DNA from 2 places in the Allobosea sp. NPDC003192 genome. Region 2 is predicted to be linked to the other one. Evidence: predicted binding sites of a transcription regulator. Region 2 holds the regulator's gene; the other holds the start of a gene.
What was found. Region 2 encodes PhoB, which activates phosphate uptake and scavenging genes when phosphate is short. Its sites were predicted from a motif close to TGTCATNNANCTGTCAT; they were not measured.

Region 1 (5,652 bases), on a different contig from region 2:
TGGCGCAGGATGCCCAGAGCTCGCTCGGCAACCTCGTCGGCGAAGCAACGAGCTGGGTCGGCAAGCTGCTGGGCTCGCTCTGGTCCGGCGGCACCGCGATCATCGGCGTGTTCTCGCTCCTGGTGCTGACGCCCGTCATCGCCTTCTACCTGCTCGCCGACTGGGACCGCATGGTCGCGACGGTCGACAGCTGGCTGCCGCTCGATCATCGCGACACGATCCGCGGCCTGCTGCACGAGATGGACGTCGCCATCGCCGGCTTCCTGCGCGGCCAGGCGCTGGTCTGCCTGCTGCTCGGGACGTTCTATGCGATCGGGCTGTCGCTGGTCGGCGTCAATTTCGGCGCGCTGATCGGCATCATCAGCGGCTTCCTCTCCTTCATTCCCTATGTCGGCTCGCTGACCGGGCTCGTGCTCTCGGTCGGCGTCGCCACCGTGCAGTTCTGGCCGGACTGGACGATGCCGCTGTTGACGCTCGCCGTCTTCGCCACCGGCCAGTTCATCGAGGGCAACATCCTGCAGCCCAAGCTCGTCGGCGACTCCATCGGCGTGCATCCGGTCTGGCTGATGTTCGCGCTGCTCGCCTTCGGCTCGCTCTTCGGCTTCGTCGGCCTGCTGCTCGCCGTGCCGCTGGCGGCGATCATCGGCGTGCTCGCCCGCTTCGTGCTGCGGCAATACCTCGCCAGCCCCTATTATCGTGGCCGCACCGGCCAGGCCCCGAAGCTTCATGCCGAGCCGTGAGCCGCCGGTGAAGCCGCGCCAGCTTGCCTTCGATCTGCCGGTCGACAGTCGCCACGGGGTCGAGGATTTCCTCGTCGGCCCCTCGAACGAGCAGGCCTATGGGCTGATCGAGAGCTGGCCGGGCTGGCCGGCCTCCTGGCTGCGCCTGGTCGGGCCGGAAGGGGCAGGCAAGACCCATCTCGCCGCGATCTGGGCGGCGCGTGCCCATGCCTGGACGCTGCCCGCCGCCGAGCTGGACGAAGCCAAGGTGCCACATCTGGCGTCCGGCGGCGCGCTGGTGATCGAGGATTGCGACCGCGCCCCGCTCGACGAGCCAGCCTTGTTCCATCTGCTCAACGCCACCAAGGCGCGCGGCGCCTCGGTGCTGCTGACCGCGCGGACCGAGCCGGGCCAATGGGGCCTGAAGGTGCCGGACCTGCTCTCGCGTCTGCGCCTGGCGCCGCAGGCCGAGATCGCGCCGCCGGACGATGCACTGCTGCGGGCGCTCCTGGTCAAGCTCTTCGTCGACCGCCAGCTCATCGTCGACACCGGCACGATCGAGGCGCTGGCGCTCAGGATGGAGCGCTCCTTCGCCGCGGCGCGCGACCTCGTCGACGCCATCGACAAGCTCTCGCTGGAGCGTGGCCGGCGCGTCACCCGCGCCATGGCCACCGAGGTCGTCGCCTCGCTCTTCCCGGAGGAGTGAGGTCTTAGGCCTTGGCTGCAGCGGCCGTGCCGGTCAGGCGGGCATGGACCGTCTCGATCAGCAGCTCGTGCGCGCGAGCGGCGATCGCGTCGAGCGAGGGCGTCTTGACGAACATCGCCGCGGCCTTCTCGCTCAGTTCCTCGCGGCTCGGCATGTGCCAATGGGCGATCGCGTCCTGCGCTTGCGCCTGGACGGCGTGCAGGCGCTCGCCGGCGCGGGCCTGCATTGCGGCCAGGGCTTCGCGGAATTCGGGCAGCGTCAGCGTCGGCAGGTGCAGCTCGGGCAGATGCAGCTCCGGCAGGCCGGGCGCATTGGCATAGGCGTCGCGGAAGGCCTGGACGATGCGCTCGACCGGCACGGAAGCCGCGAGCCGCTCGGCCGAACGCTCGATCACGCGCGGCGGCAGCGCCTGCGAGCGCTCGATGACGGCCTGCGGCGGCGCCCTCAGGTCCCAGACCAGGCGCAGCTTCGACAGGCCGAGGATCAGGTAATAGGTCGGATCCCACTGCCACCAGCGAAACCCCTGGCGGACGCTGTACTGATAGGCGTGGTGGTTGTTGTGCCAGCCTTCGCCCATGGTGATGATCGCCAGCCACCAGTTGTTCCGGCTCTCGTCGCCGGTGACATAGTCCTTGTCGCCATGCACATGCGCCAGCGAGTTGATGCAGAAGGTGCCGTGGTAGACCGCGACCGTCGACCAGAAGAAGCCGACGAACAGCCCGCTCCAGCCGTCGATGGCAAAGCAGATCAGCGCGAGCGCGAAGGCCGGCAGCAATTCGAACCGATGCAGGAAGGCGAGCTCGGGAAAGCGCGTCAGGTCGGTGACGGTCGAGGTGTCGCAGCGGTCATGGCCGTTGCTGAAGATCCAGCCGACATGGGAGTAGAAGAACGAGGTCAGCACCGGCGAATGGACATCGTGCTCGGTGTCGGAGAAGCGGTGATGGTGCCGGTGCTTCGAGGCCCACCAGATCACGCTCTTCTGCGCCGTCGACTGGGCGAGGAGGGCGAGGACGAACTGGCCGGCCCGGCTGGTCTTGTAGGTCCGGTGCGAGAAATAGCGGTGATAGCCGCCGGTCACTGCGAACATGCGCAGCCAGTAGAGGCCGAAGGCTAGCCAGAGCGAGGTCGCGCTGACGCCGCTCCAGAGCGCACCGAAGCAGGCCAGATGCGCCAGAACGAAGGGTATGGCTGAGGGGTAGACGATGTCGCCGTGATCGTCGGCGTGCTGCTGCTCTGACAAGTTCGCTCTCTGGACTTACGTTCTGAAGGCATGCGGGATTCGCATGCCGACCAAACAGCAGCAGCGGGGCTGGCGCAAGCGTCGTATGCGTTGATGAAATGTGACGTTTGGCCTCGCCTGTCATCGAAGCGTCACGCTACGGTGGCTTCAAGGCGAAGGCAGCAACTGCGGCTGCAAGCAAAACGACACACAGCACAGCTACAGGACCGGCAGTGGCACGAGCGGCGTCGACAGCGAGAGCAAAGCGAATGACCCAGGATGTGGCGGAAGCGCCGGCCCCGAAGGCTGCGGCCTTGGTGGCGACGGATACGGTTCTTCATCTCGACGAGGAGCTCAGGCAGTCGCCCAAGCGCTTCATGAACCGGGAGCTGTCCTGGCTGCAGTTCAACCGGCGGGTGATGGAGGAGGCCTCCAACCGCAACCATCCGCTGCTCGAGCAGCTGCGCTTCCTCTCGATCTCGGCGAACAATCTCGACGAGTTCTTCATGGTTCGCGTCTCCGGCCTGCGCGAGCAGCTCAAGGCGGGTGTGGTGACGCCGAGCCAGGATGGCCTCAGCCCGGCCGAGCAGCTCGCGGCCCTGGGCGAGGCGGTTTCCGCCCTGACCCGCGACCAGCAGATCCGCTGGACCGAGCTGAAGCAGGACCTCGAGGCGAACCGGATCGTGCTGCTGCGCCCGGCCGATATCGGCGCGCAGGACCGGATCTGGCTGGAAGACCGCTTCCTGCACTATGTCTTCCCGGTGCTGACGCCGCTGGCGATCGACCCGGCCCACCCGTTCCCGTTCATCCCCAATCTCGGCTTCACCATCGCGCTGGCGCTGGAGCGCGTCAGCGATGGGCGAGCGCTCGACGCGCTGATCCGCGTGCCGGTGAAGATGGACCGCTTCATCGAACTGCCCGACCTCGCCCGCGAGGGCGTCCAGCGCTTCATCATGCTGGAGGACCTGGTCGCGCTGTTCATCGGCAAGCTCTTCCCCGGTTACGAGGTCAAGGGCACCGGCTCCTTCCGCATCATCCGAGACTCCGATCTCGACATCGAGGAGGAAGCTGAGGACCTGGTCCGCGTCTTCGAGACCATGCTGAAGCAGCGCCGCCGCGGCGTCGTGATCCGCCTCGAGCTCCATGCCGACATGCCCGCGCATCTGCGCGACCTGATCATCCGCGAGCTCAAGGTCGACCCTGACGAGATCGTGGTCGTCGACGGCATGATCGGCCTGAACGAGCTCTCCCAGCTCGTCGGCGTCGACCGGCCGGACCTGAAGTTCAAGCCCTACAACGCCCGTTTTCCGGAGCGCATCCGCGAGCATGGCGGCGACTGCTTCGCCGCCATCCGCCAGAAGGACCTGATCGTCCACCACCCCTATGAGAGCTTCGATGTCGTGGTGCAGTTCCTGCAGCAGGCGGCACGCGATCCCAACGTCGTCGCGATCAAGCAGACGCTCTACCGGACGTCCTCGAACTCGCCGATCGTCCAGGCGCTGGCTGAAGCGGCCGAGGCCGGCAAGTCGGTGACCGCGCTGGTCGAGCTCAAGGCGCGCTTCGACGAAGAGGCGAACATCCGCTGGGCCAAGGATCTGGAGCGCGCCGGCGTCCAGGTCGTCTATGGTTTCATCGAGCTCAAGACCCATGCCAAGCTCTCGATGGTGGTGCGCCGCGAGGCCGGGCAGTTTGTGACCTACTGCCACATCGCCACCGGCAACTACCACCCGATCACGGCACGCATCTACACCGATGTCTCCTTCTTCACCGCCGATCCGGTGATGGCGCAGGATGTCGCGCGCATCTTCAATTTCATCACTGGCTATGCCGAGCCGGCCGAGCTGGAGCGCATGGCCGTCTCGCCGGTCAATCTGAAGAAGCGCCTGCTCGACGACATCGCCGAGGAGGTCGCCCATGTGAAGGCCGGCCGCAAGGGCGCGATCTGGGGCAAGTGCAACTCGCTGGTCGATCCCGAGATCATCGATGCGCTCTACGACGCCAGCCAGGCCGGCGTGCAGATCGACTTCGTCGTGCGCGGCATCTGCTGCCTGCGGCCCGGCGTGCCGGGGCTCTCCGACAATATCCGCGTCAAGTCGATCGTCGGGCGCTTCCTCGAGCACACCCGCGTCTATGCCTTCGGCGCTGGCCACGGCATGCCCTCGGCCAAGGCCAAGCTCTACATCTCCTCGGCCGACCTGATGCCGCGCAATCTCGATCGCCGTGTCGAGGCGCTGACGCCGATCCAGAACGGCACGGTCCACCAGCAGCTGCTCGAACAGATCATGCTGGCGAACTTTCTCGACAACGAACAGAGCTGGACCATCTTGCCGGATGGCGGCTCGCGACGCATTGTCCCGCCATCGGCCGAAGAGTCGTTCAACGCCCATAAGTATTTCATGACGAATCCGAGCCTGTCTGGTCGTGGAAAATCTCTTTCGAGCTCAAGCCCGCGCAGCCTCTCCCGCCGCGCCGGCAAGAAGGCCTGAGCAGGCTTCGGGCCGGCTGAGCGTCGACGACACCATCGCGATCATCGATATCGGCTCGAACTCGGTTCGTCTCGTCGTCTACGAGAACCTGTCGCGGGCTCCCGCGCAGGTCTTCAACGAGAAGGAGATGGCGGGTCTCGGCCGGCAGGTCGCCACGACCGGGATGCTGGCGCAGGACGCGATCGACAAGGCGCTCTCGGCGCTGGTGCGCTTCCGCATCCTCTGCGAGGCGATGCATGTCGGGCAGCTCAGGGTCATCGCCACGGCGGCGGCCCGCTATGCTTCGAACGGCCCCGATTTCATCGCACGGGCCGAAGCGGCCGTCGGTCAGCCGATCGAGCTGATCTCCGGCGACCGCGAGGCCTATCTCTCGGCACTCGGCGTGATCTCGGGCTTCGACCAGCCACACGGCGTCGTCGGCGACCTCGGCGGTGGTTCGCTCGAACTGATTTCCGTGGATGGCGACAAGGTCGGGGAGGGGATTAGCCTGCCGCTCGGCGGCCTGGCGCTCATCGACCGCTC
Region 2 (5,652 bases):
ATGCCGGAGGCCGCCTCCTCGGTGGCAAGGCAGGCGCCCATCGGGAAGCCGCCGCCGATGCCCTTGGCGATCGACATGATATCGGGGGCGATACCGTTGTGTTCATAGGCGAAGAACTTGCCGGTGCGGCCGACGCCGGTCTGGATCTCGTCGAAGATCAGCATCAGGCCGTGCTCGTCGCAGAGCTCGCGCAGGCGCTTCAGGAAGCGCATCGGCACCGAGCGCAGGCCGCCCTCGCCCTGAATCGGCTCGATCATCAGCGCCGCGGTCTCCGGCGTGATCACCGCCTTAAGCGCCGCCTCGTCGTCGAACGGCACCTGGTCGAAGCCGTCGACCTTGGGGCCGAAGCCGTCGATGTATTTCTGCTGGCCGCCGGCGGCGATGGTCGCGAGCGTGCGGCCATGGAAGGCGCCCTCGAAAGTGACGATCCGATAGCGCTCGGGATGGCCCTTCGCAGCGTGATACTTGCGCGCCATCTTGATCGCGCACTCGTTCGCCTCGGCGCCCGAATTGGTGAAGAAGACGCGCTCGGCGAAGGTCGCCTCGCAGAGCCGGCGCGCGAGCTTCTCGCCCTCGGGCATCGTGTAGAGGTTGGAGGTGTGCCAGATGCGCTGAGCCTGCTGAGTCAGCGCCTCGACCAGATGCGGATGGGCATGGCCGAGTGCATTGACGGCGATGCCGGCGCCGAAATCGAGGTAACGGGTGCCATCGGCCGCGATCGCCCAGGCGCCTTCGCCACGCTCCAGCGCGATCGGAGCGCGGGCATAGGTCGGCAGGAGGACGGAAGACGTGGGGGAAATGGAAGCGGTGCTCATGGAGCGAAATCCTTGCGGCGAAACAGGAAGGTAGCGCGGAATTTCAGGCCGGGAACGGCAGGGTGGGACGCGAGGCGGCATGATGCCGGCACGATGCGACCCGCCGGCGACATTATCGTCGCTGGCCGTTCCCGCCGTCTCGTCGCGCGTCAAGCCGCATCGAAGGAAAATCCCGATCGCTCAAAAACATAAGCGCCGCCCTAGGGGGCGGCTGCGTCGCGGCGACTATGCAAAACCGGCCCGGCCCTGTCAATTCCGGCTGACTTGGGCCCGTCCCAACCGTTTGTTCCGCAAGCCGTTGGGATAAAACGATCTCCATTCTAAAAGTGAGAGACGGATTCACCGATCAGGGTGTGCCACCCTGATCGGATCCGGCTCTCGCGGCAGCGTTGCCGATTGGACTCACTGTTCCGCCGTCTGCGGTGATTGGCTGGGGAAAAGCCGAATTACGATTCGGCGACTCTTGTGGCCGAGTCAGGCCATCTTGTATGGTCCTCTTCGTCAGATACGACATCTCGTGCGGCGTCTCCAGTATCGTCAGTCCCGGGCGTAACGGCTTCCGTTTTGCGGCGGACGCTGCCGGTATCGGATTCCGCCATGATCTCTCCCTATGCCTCGCCGGCACGCTGGCGGGGCATGACGAAGACAGGTGCAACTCCATGACCGAAGCCGGAGCCTGGACCGACGAACGCGTCGAACTGCTCAAGAAGCTCTGGAATGACGGCCTGAGCGCGAGCCAGATCGCGGCGGAACTCGGCAATGTCACGCGCAACGCCGTCATCGGGAAGGTTCATCGGCTCGGCCTGTCCGGCCGGGCCAAGAGCCCGGGCTCGGCGACGCCGCGTCCGCGCAAGCCTGCCGCCCGTCCGCCGAGCCATCCGGCTGGCCATCAGAGCGGCGGCGCCGGGCTGACCCGCGGCAATACCGCCCTCGCCCCACAGTTCTCGCCCGAGATCGAAGCGGAGGCGCAGGTCGAGCGCGCGCCGGCGCCGTCCGAAGACGTGGTGGTGCCGTTTTCCGAGCGGGTCACGATCATGGACCTGCGCGAATACATGTGCCGCTGGCCGATGGGCGATCCGACTTCGCCGGAATTCCGCTTTTGCGGCGGCCGCAGCGCGACCGGCCTGCCCTATTGCGCCTATCACGCCCGCATCGCCTACCAGCCGGCAGCGGATCGCCGCCGCGACCGCAGCAAGGTCGCCCGCGCCTGACGACAGGCACTCGCGAAACGTTTACGGAAGCCGGCCTGTGGGCCGGCTTTTTCATGACCAGGGCTGGCAGGAGGACGTGATGGCTACGATCGCGATCTATCTCGGCGCGGCCTTGGCCGAGATCGCCGGCTGCTTTGCCTTCTGGGCCTGGCTGAAGCTCGACAAGCCGGTCTGGTGGCTGCTGCCAGGCCTCGTCTTTCTCGCAACCTTCGCCTGGCTGCTGACGCTGGTCGACAGCCCCGCCGCCGGGCGCGCCTTCGCCGCCTATGGCGGCGTCTACATCGTGGCGTCTCTGGCCTGGATGGCGCTGGTCGAGAAGGTCGCGCCCGACCGTTACGACCTGGCCGGCGCGGCGCTCTGCCTTGCCGGCGCGGCTGTCGTCATCGCCGCACCGCGCTGACGAACGCGATCAACCCCGCGCAAACGTCTCGTCGAAGGCGTAGCCGGCGCCGCGCACCGTACGCAGCGGATCCTTGGCGTTGGCCGGGGTGATCGCCTTGCGCAGGCGCCCGACATGGACGTCGACGGTGCGCTCGTCGATATAGACGTCGCGGCCCCAGACGGCGTCGAGCAGCTGCGCCCGCGAATAGACCCGGCCCGGCGCCTGCATCAGGAATTCGAGCAGGCGGAACTCGGTCGGGCCGAGATGCAGTTCGGCACCAGCCCGGCGGACGCGCCGCGTCGTGCGGTCGAGCTCGAGATCGCCGGCCGCGAGCAGGCCGGCGACATGGCCGGGCTTGGCGCGGCGCAGCAGCGCCTGGATGCGGGCGATCAGCTCGGGCAGCGAGAACGGCTTGACGACATAATCATCAGCGCCGGTAGCGAGGCCGCGCACGCGCTCGGTCTCCTCGCCGCGGGCAGTCAGCATGATGATCGGCACGCGCTCGGTGTCGCGGCGGGTGCGCAGGCGCCGGCAGAGCTCGATGCCGGAGAGGCCGGGCAGCATCCAGTCGAGCAGGACGAGGTCCGGCGTATGGTCGCGCAGATGCAGTTCGGCGTCGTCGCCGCGCGCCACGCTGTCGACCTCGAAGCCCTCGGCCTCGAGATTGTAGCGCAGGAGCAGGGTGAGCGGCTCCTCGTCCTCGACGATCAGGATGCGTGCGGGCATGTCAGGGTCCGTTCAAGCCCCGCCGGTTCAGCCATTGGCCGCCGGCAGGTCGACGAGGATGTTGGTGGTGTCGAGCTTCGGCCGGCTCTCGTCGATCGACTGGCCGGTAACGAGATAGTGGATGGTCTCGGCGATGTTGGTGGTGTGGTCGCCGATGCGCTCGACGTTCTTGGCGCAGAACAGGAGATGCGTGCAGAAGGTGATGTTGCGCGGGTCCTCCATCATGTAGGTGAGGAGCTCGCGGAACAGCGAGGTATAGAGCGCGTCGATCTCATCGTCGCGGCGCCAGACCTCCATCGCCTTCTGCTCGTTGCTCGCAGCGTAGGCGTCGAGCACGTCCTTGAGCTGGGCCTGGACCAGGCGGCTCATATGCTCGAGCCCGACCACGGCGCGATGTGGCGGCGAGAACTGGCCAGAGATCGCGACGGCGCGCTTGGCGATGTTCTTGGCGAGATCGCCGACGCGCTCGATATCGGCCGCGATGCGGATCGCCGAGATCAGCTCGCGTAGGTCGTTGGCGAGCGGCTGGCGCCGGGCAATGGTCAGCACCGCCTTCTCCTCGACATCGCGCTGGAGATTGTCGAGGCGCTGGTCGGCGCTGATGATCTTCTGGGCGAGCGCGGTGTCGCGGCGCACCAGCGCGACCGTCGAGTCGCCGAGCATGCGCTCGGACATGCCGCCCATCTCGGCGAGGCTGCGGCGCAGGCCCTCGAGATCGGCATCATAGGAGCGGACGATATGGTCGGACATCGGGGCGTATCCTTCGGGGCTGCCGACGATTTCAGGATGTCAGCCGAAACGGCCGGTGACGTAGTCCTGCGTCTGCTTCTTGTGCGGGTTCATGAAGATGGTGTTGGTGGCGTCGAATTCGATCACCTCACCGAGATACATGAAGGCGGTGTACTGCGAGATGCGCGCCGCCTGCTGCATGTTGTGGGTGACGATGACGATGGTGAAGTCGCTCTTCAGCTGCTCGAGCAGGTCCTCGATCTTGCCGGTCGAGATCGGGTCGAGCGCCGAGGTCGGCTCGTCGAACAGGATGACCTCGGGCTTCTGGGCGATGGTGCGGGCGATGCACAGGCGCTGCTGCTGGCCGCCGGACAGGCCCATGCCGGAGCTCCTCAGCTTGTCCTTGACCTCGTCCCAGAGGGCGGCGCGGCGCAGTGCGCCCTCGACGCGATCGTCGAGCTCCGACTTCGGCGGCTTCTCATAGAGGCGGATGCCGAAGGCGACGTTGTCGTAGATCGACATCGGGAACGGCGTCGGCTTCTGGAAGACCATGCCGATGCGCGAGCGCAGTTCGTTCACGTCGACATTGTTGGAGATGATGTTGCGGCCGTCGAGCAGGATCTCGCCGGTGGCGCGCTGCTCGGGATAGAGCGAATAGATGCGGTTGAAGATGCGCAGCAGGGTCGACTTACCGCAGCCGGACGGGCCGATCAGCGCCGTGACGTGGCGGTCGCGGAAATCGAGATTGATGTTCTTCAGCGCCTTGTGCTCGCCGTAGTAGAAATCGAGGTTCTTGACGGCGATGCGGACGGGAGCCTCGGCGTCCAGCGACTGCGGGCTCAGTTCCAGGGTCGAGAGCATCTGCATGGTCCTTCCGATCGGACGCTGTTCACTTGCCGCCGCGCACGATGCGCCGGGCGATGATGGAAAGCACGAGGATTGAGACGGTGATGATCAACGACCCCGCCCAGGCGAGCTGCTGCCAGTTCTCGTAAGGGGCCGAGGCGAACTGGTAGATCGTCACCGGCAGGTTGGAGACGCCGCCGACCAGGTTCGGCGAGAACCAGAAATTGTTGTTGAGCGCGGTGAAGATCAGCGGTGCGGTCTCGCCGGCGATGCGGGCGAGCGCCAGCAGGATGCCGGTGACCATGCCGGACTTCGCGGCACGCCAGGTCACCGAGGTGATGACGACGGAGGGCGGGGCGCCGAGCGCGGCACCCGCCTCGCGCAGCGAACCCGGAACGAGGCGCAGCATGTCCTCGGTGGTGCGCACGATCACCGGGATCGCGATGATGCCGAGCGCGACGCCGCCGGCCCAGCCGGAATAGCCGCGGAAGGGCTCGACCATGATCACGTAGACGAACAGGCCGATCAGGATCGAGGGCGCCGAGAGCAGGATGTCGTTGATGAAGCGGATCAGGTCGGCGAGCTTCGAGGCCTTGCCGTACTCGGCGAGATAGGTGCCGGCGAGCACGCCGATCGGGGTCGCCACGACGATGCCGAGCAGGGTCAGCACGATCGAGCCGACGATGGCATTGGCGAGGCCGCCGCCCTCGGTGCCAGGTCCGGGCGTGATCTGGGTGAAGGTCGAGGCGGAGAGCCCGCCCAGCCCCTTCACGATCAGCATGCCGAGGATCCAGAACAGCACGACGATCGCGATCAGGGTGAAGCTCGTCGCGATGATCTTCATCATCCGGTCGGCGGTGCGGCGGGCGGGTCGCACGCGGCCCCATTCGACATGCGGGGCGGCCGTGGTCTTGGCAGATGTCGCCATGGTCATGGGTCCAGC

Region 1: ACQKLX_RS11910 (RNA degradosome polyphosphate kinase) is a predicted target of PhoB. The motif match lies at 2,784-2,800, and genes of this name have one in related genera.

Annotation. Positions count from the first base shown of each region.
Region 1 covers NZ_JBNNPK010000007.1:111,627-117,278, forward strand. The annotation lists gene ACQKLX_RS11895 (AI-2E family transporter) at 1-740, shown strand, start outside; gene ACQKLX_RS11900 (P-loop NTPase family protein) at 727-1,425, shown strand; gene ACQKLX_RS11905 (acyl-CoA desaturase) at 1,430-2,665, opposite strand; gene ACQKLX_RS11910 (RNA degradosome polyphosphate kinase) at 2,914-5,130, shown strand; gene ppx (exopolyphosphatase) at 5,066-5,652, shown strand, end outside.
Region 2 covers NZ_JBNNPK010000015.1:147,282-152,933, reverse strand. The annotation lists gene ACQKLX_RS20165 (aspartate aminotransferase family protein) at 1-815, opposite strand, end outside; gene ACQKLX_RS20160 (GcrA family cell cycle regulator) at 1,475-2,026, shown strand; gene ACQKLX_RS20155 (YnfA family protein) at 2,106-2,426, shown strand; gene phoB (phosphate regulon transcriptional regulator PhoB) at 2,436-3,134, opposite strand; gene phoU (phosphate signaling complex protein PhoU) at 3,162-3,884, opposite strand; gene pstB (phosphate ABC transporter ATP-binding protein PstB) at 3,924-4,730, opposite strand; gene pstA (phosphate ABC transporter permease PstA) at 4,753-5,643, opposite strand.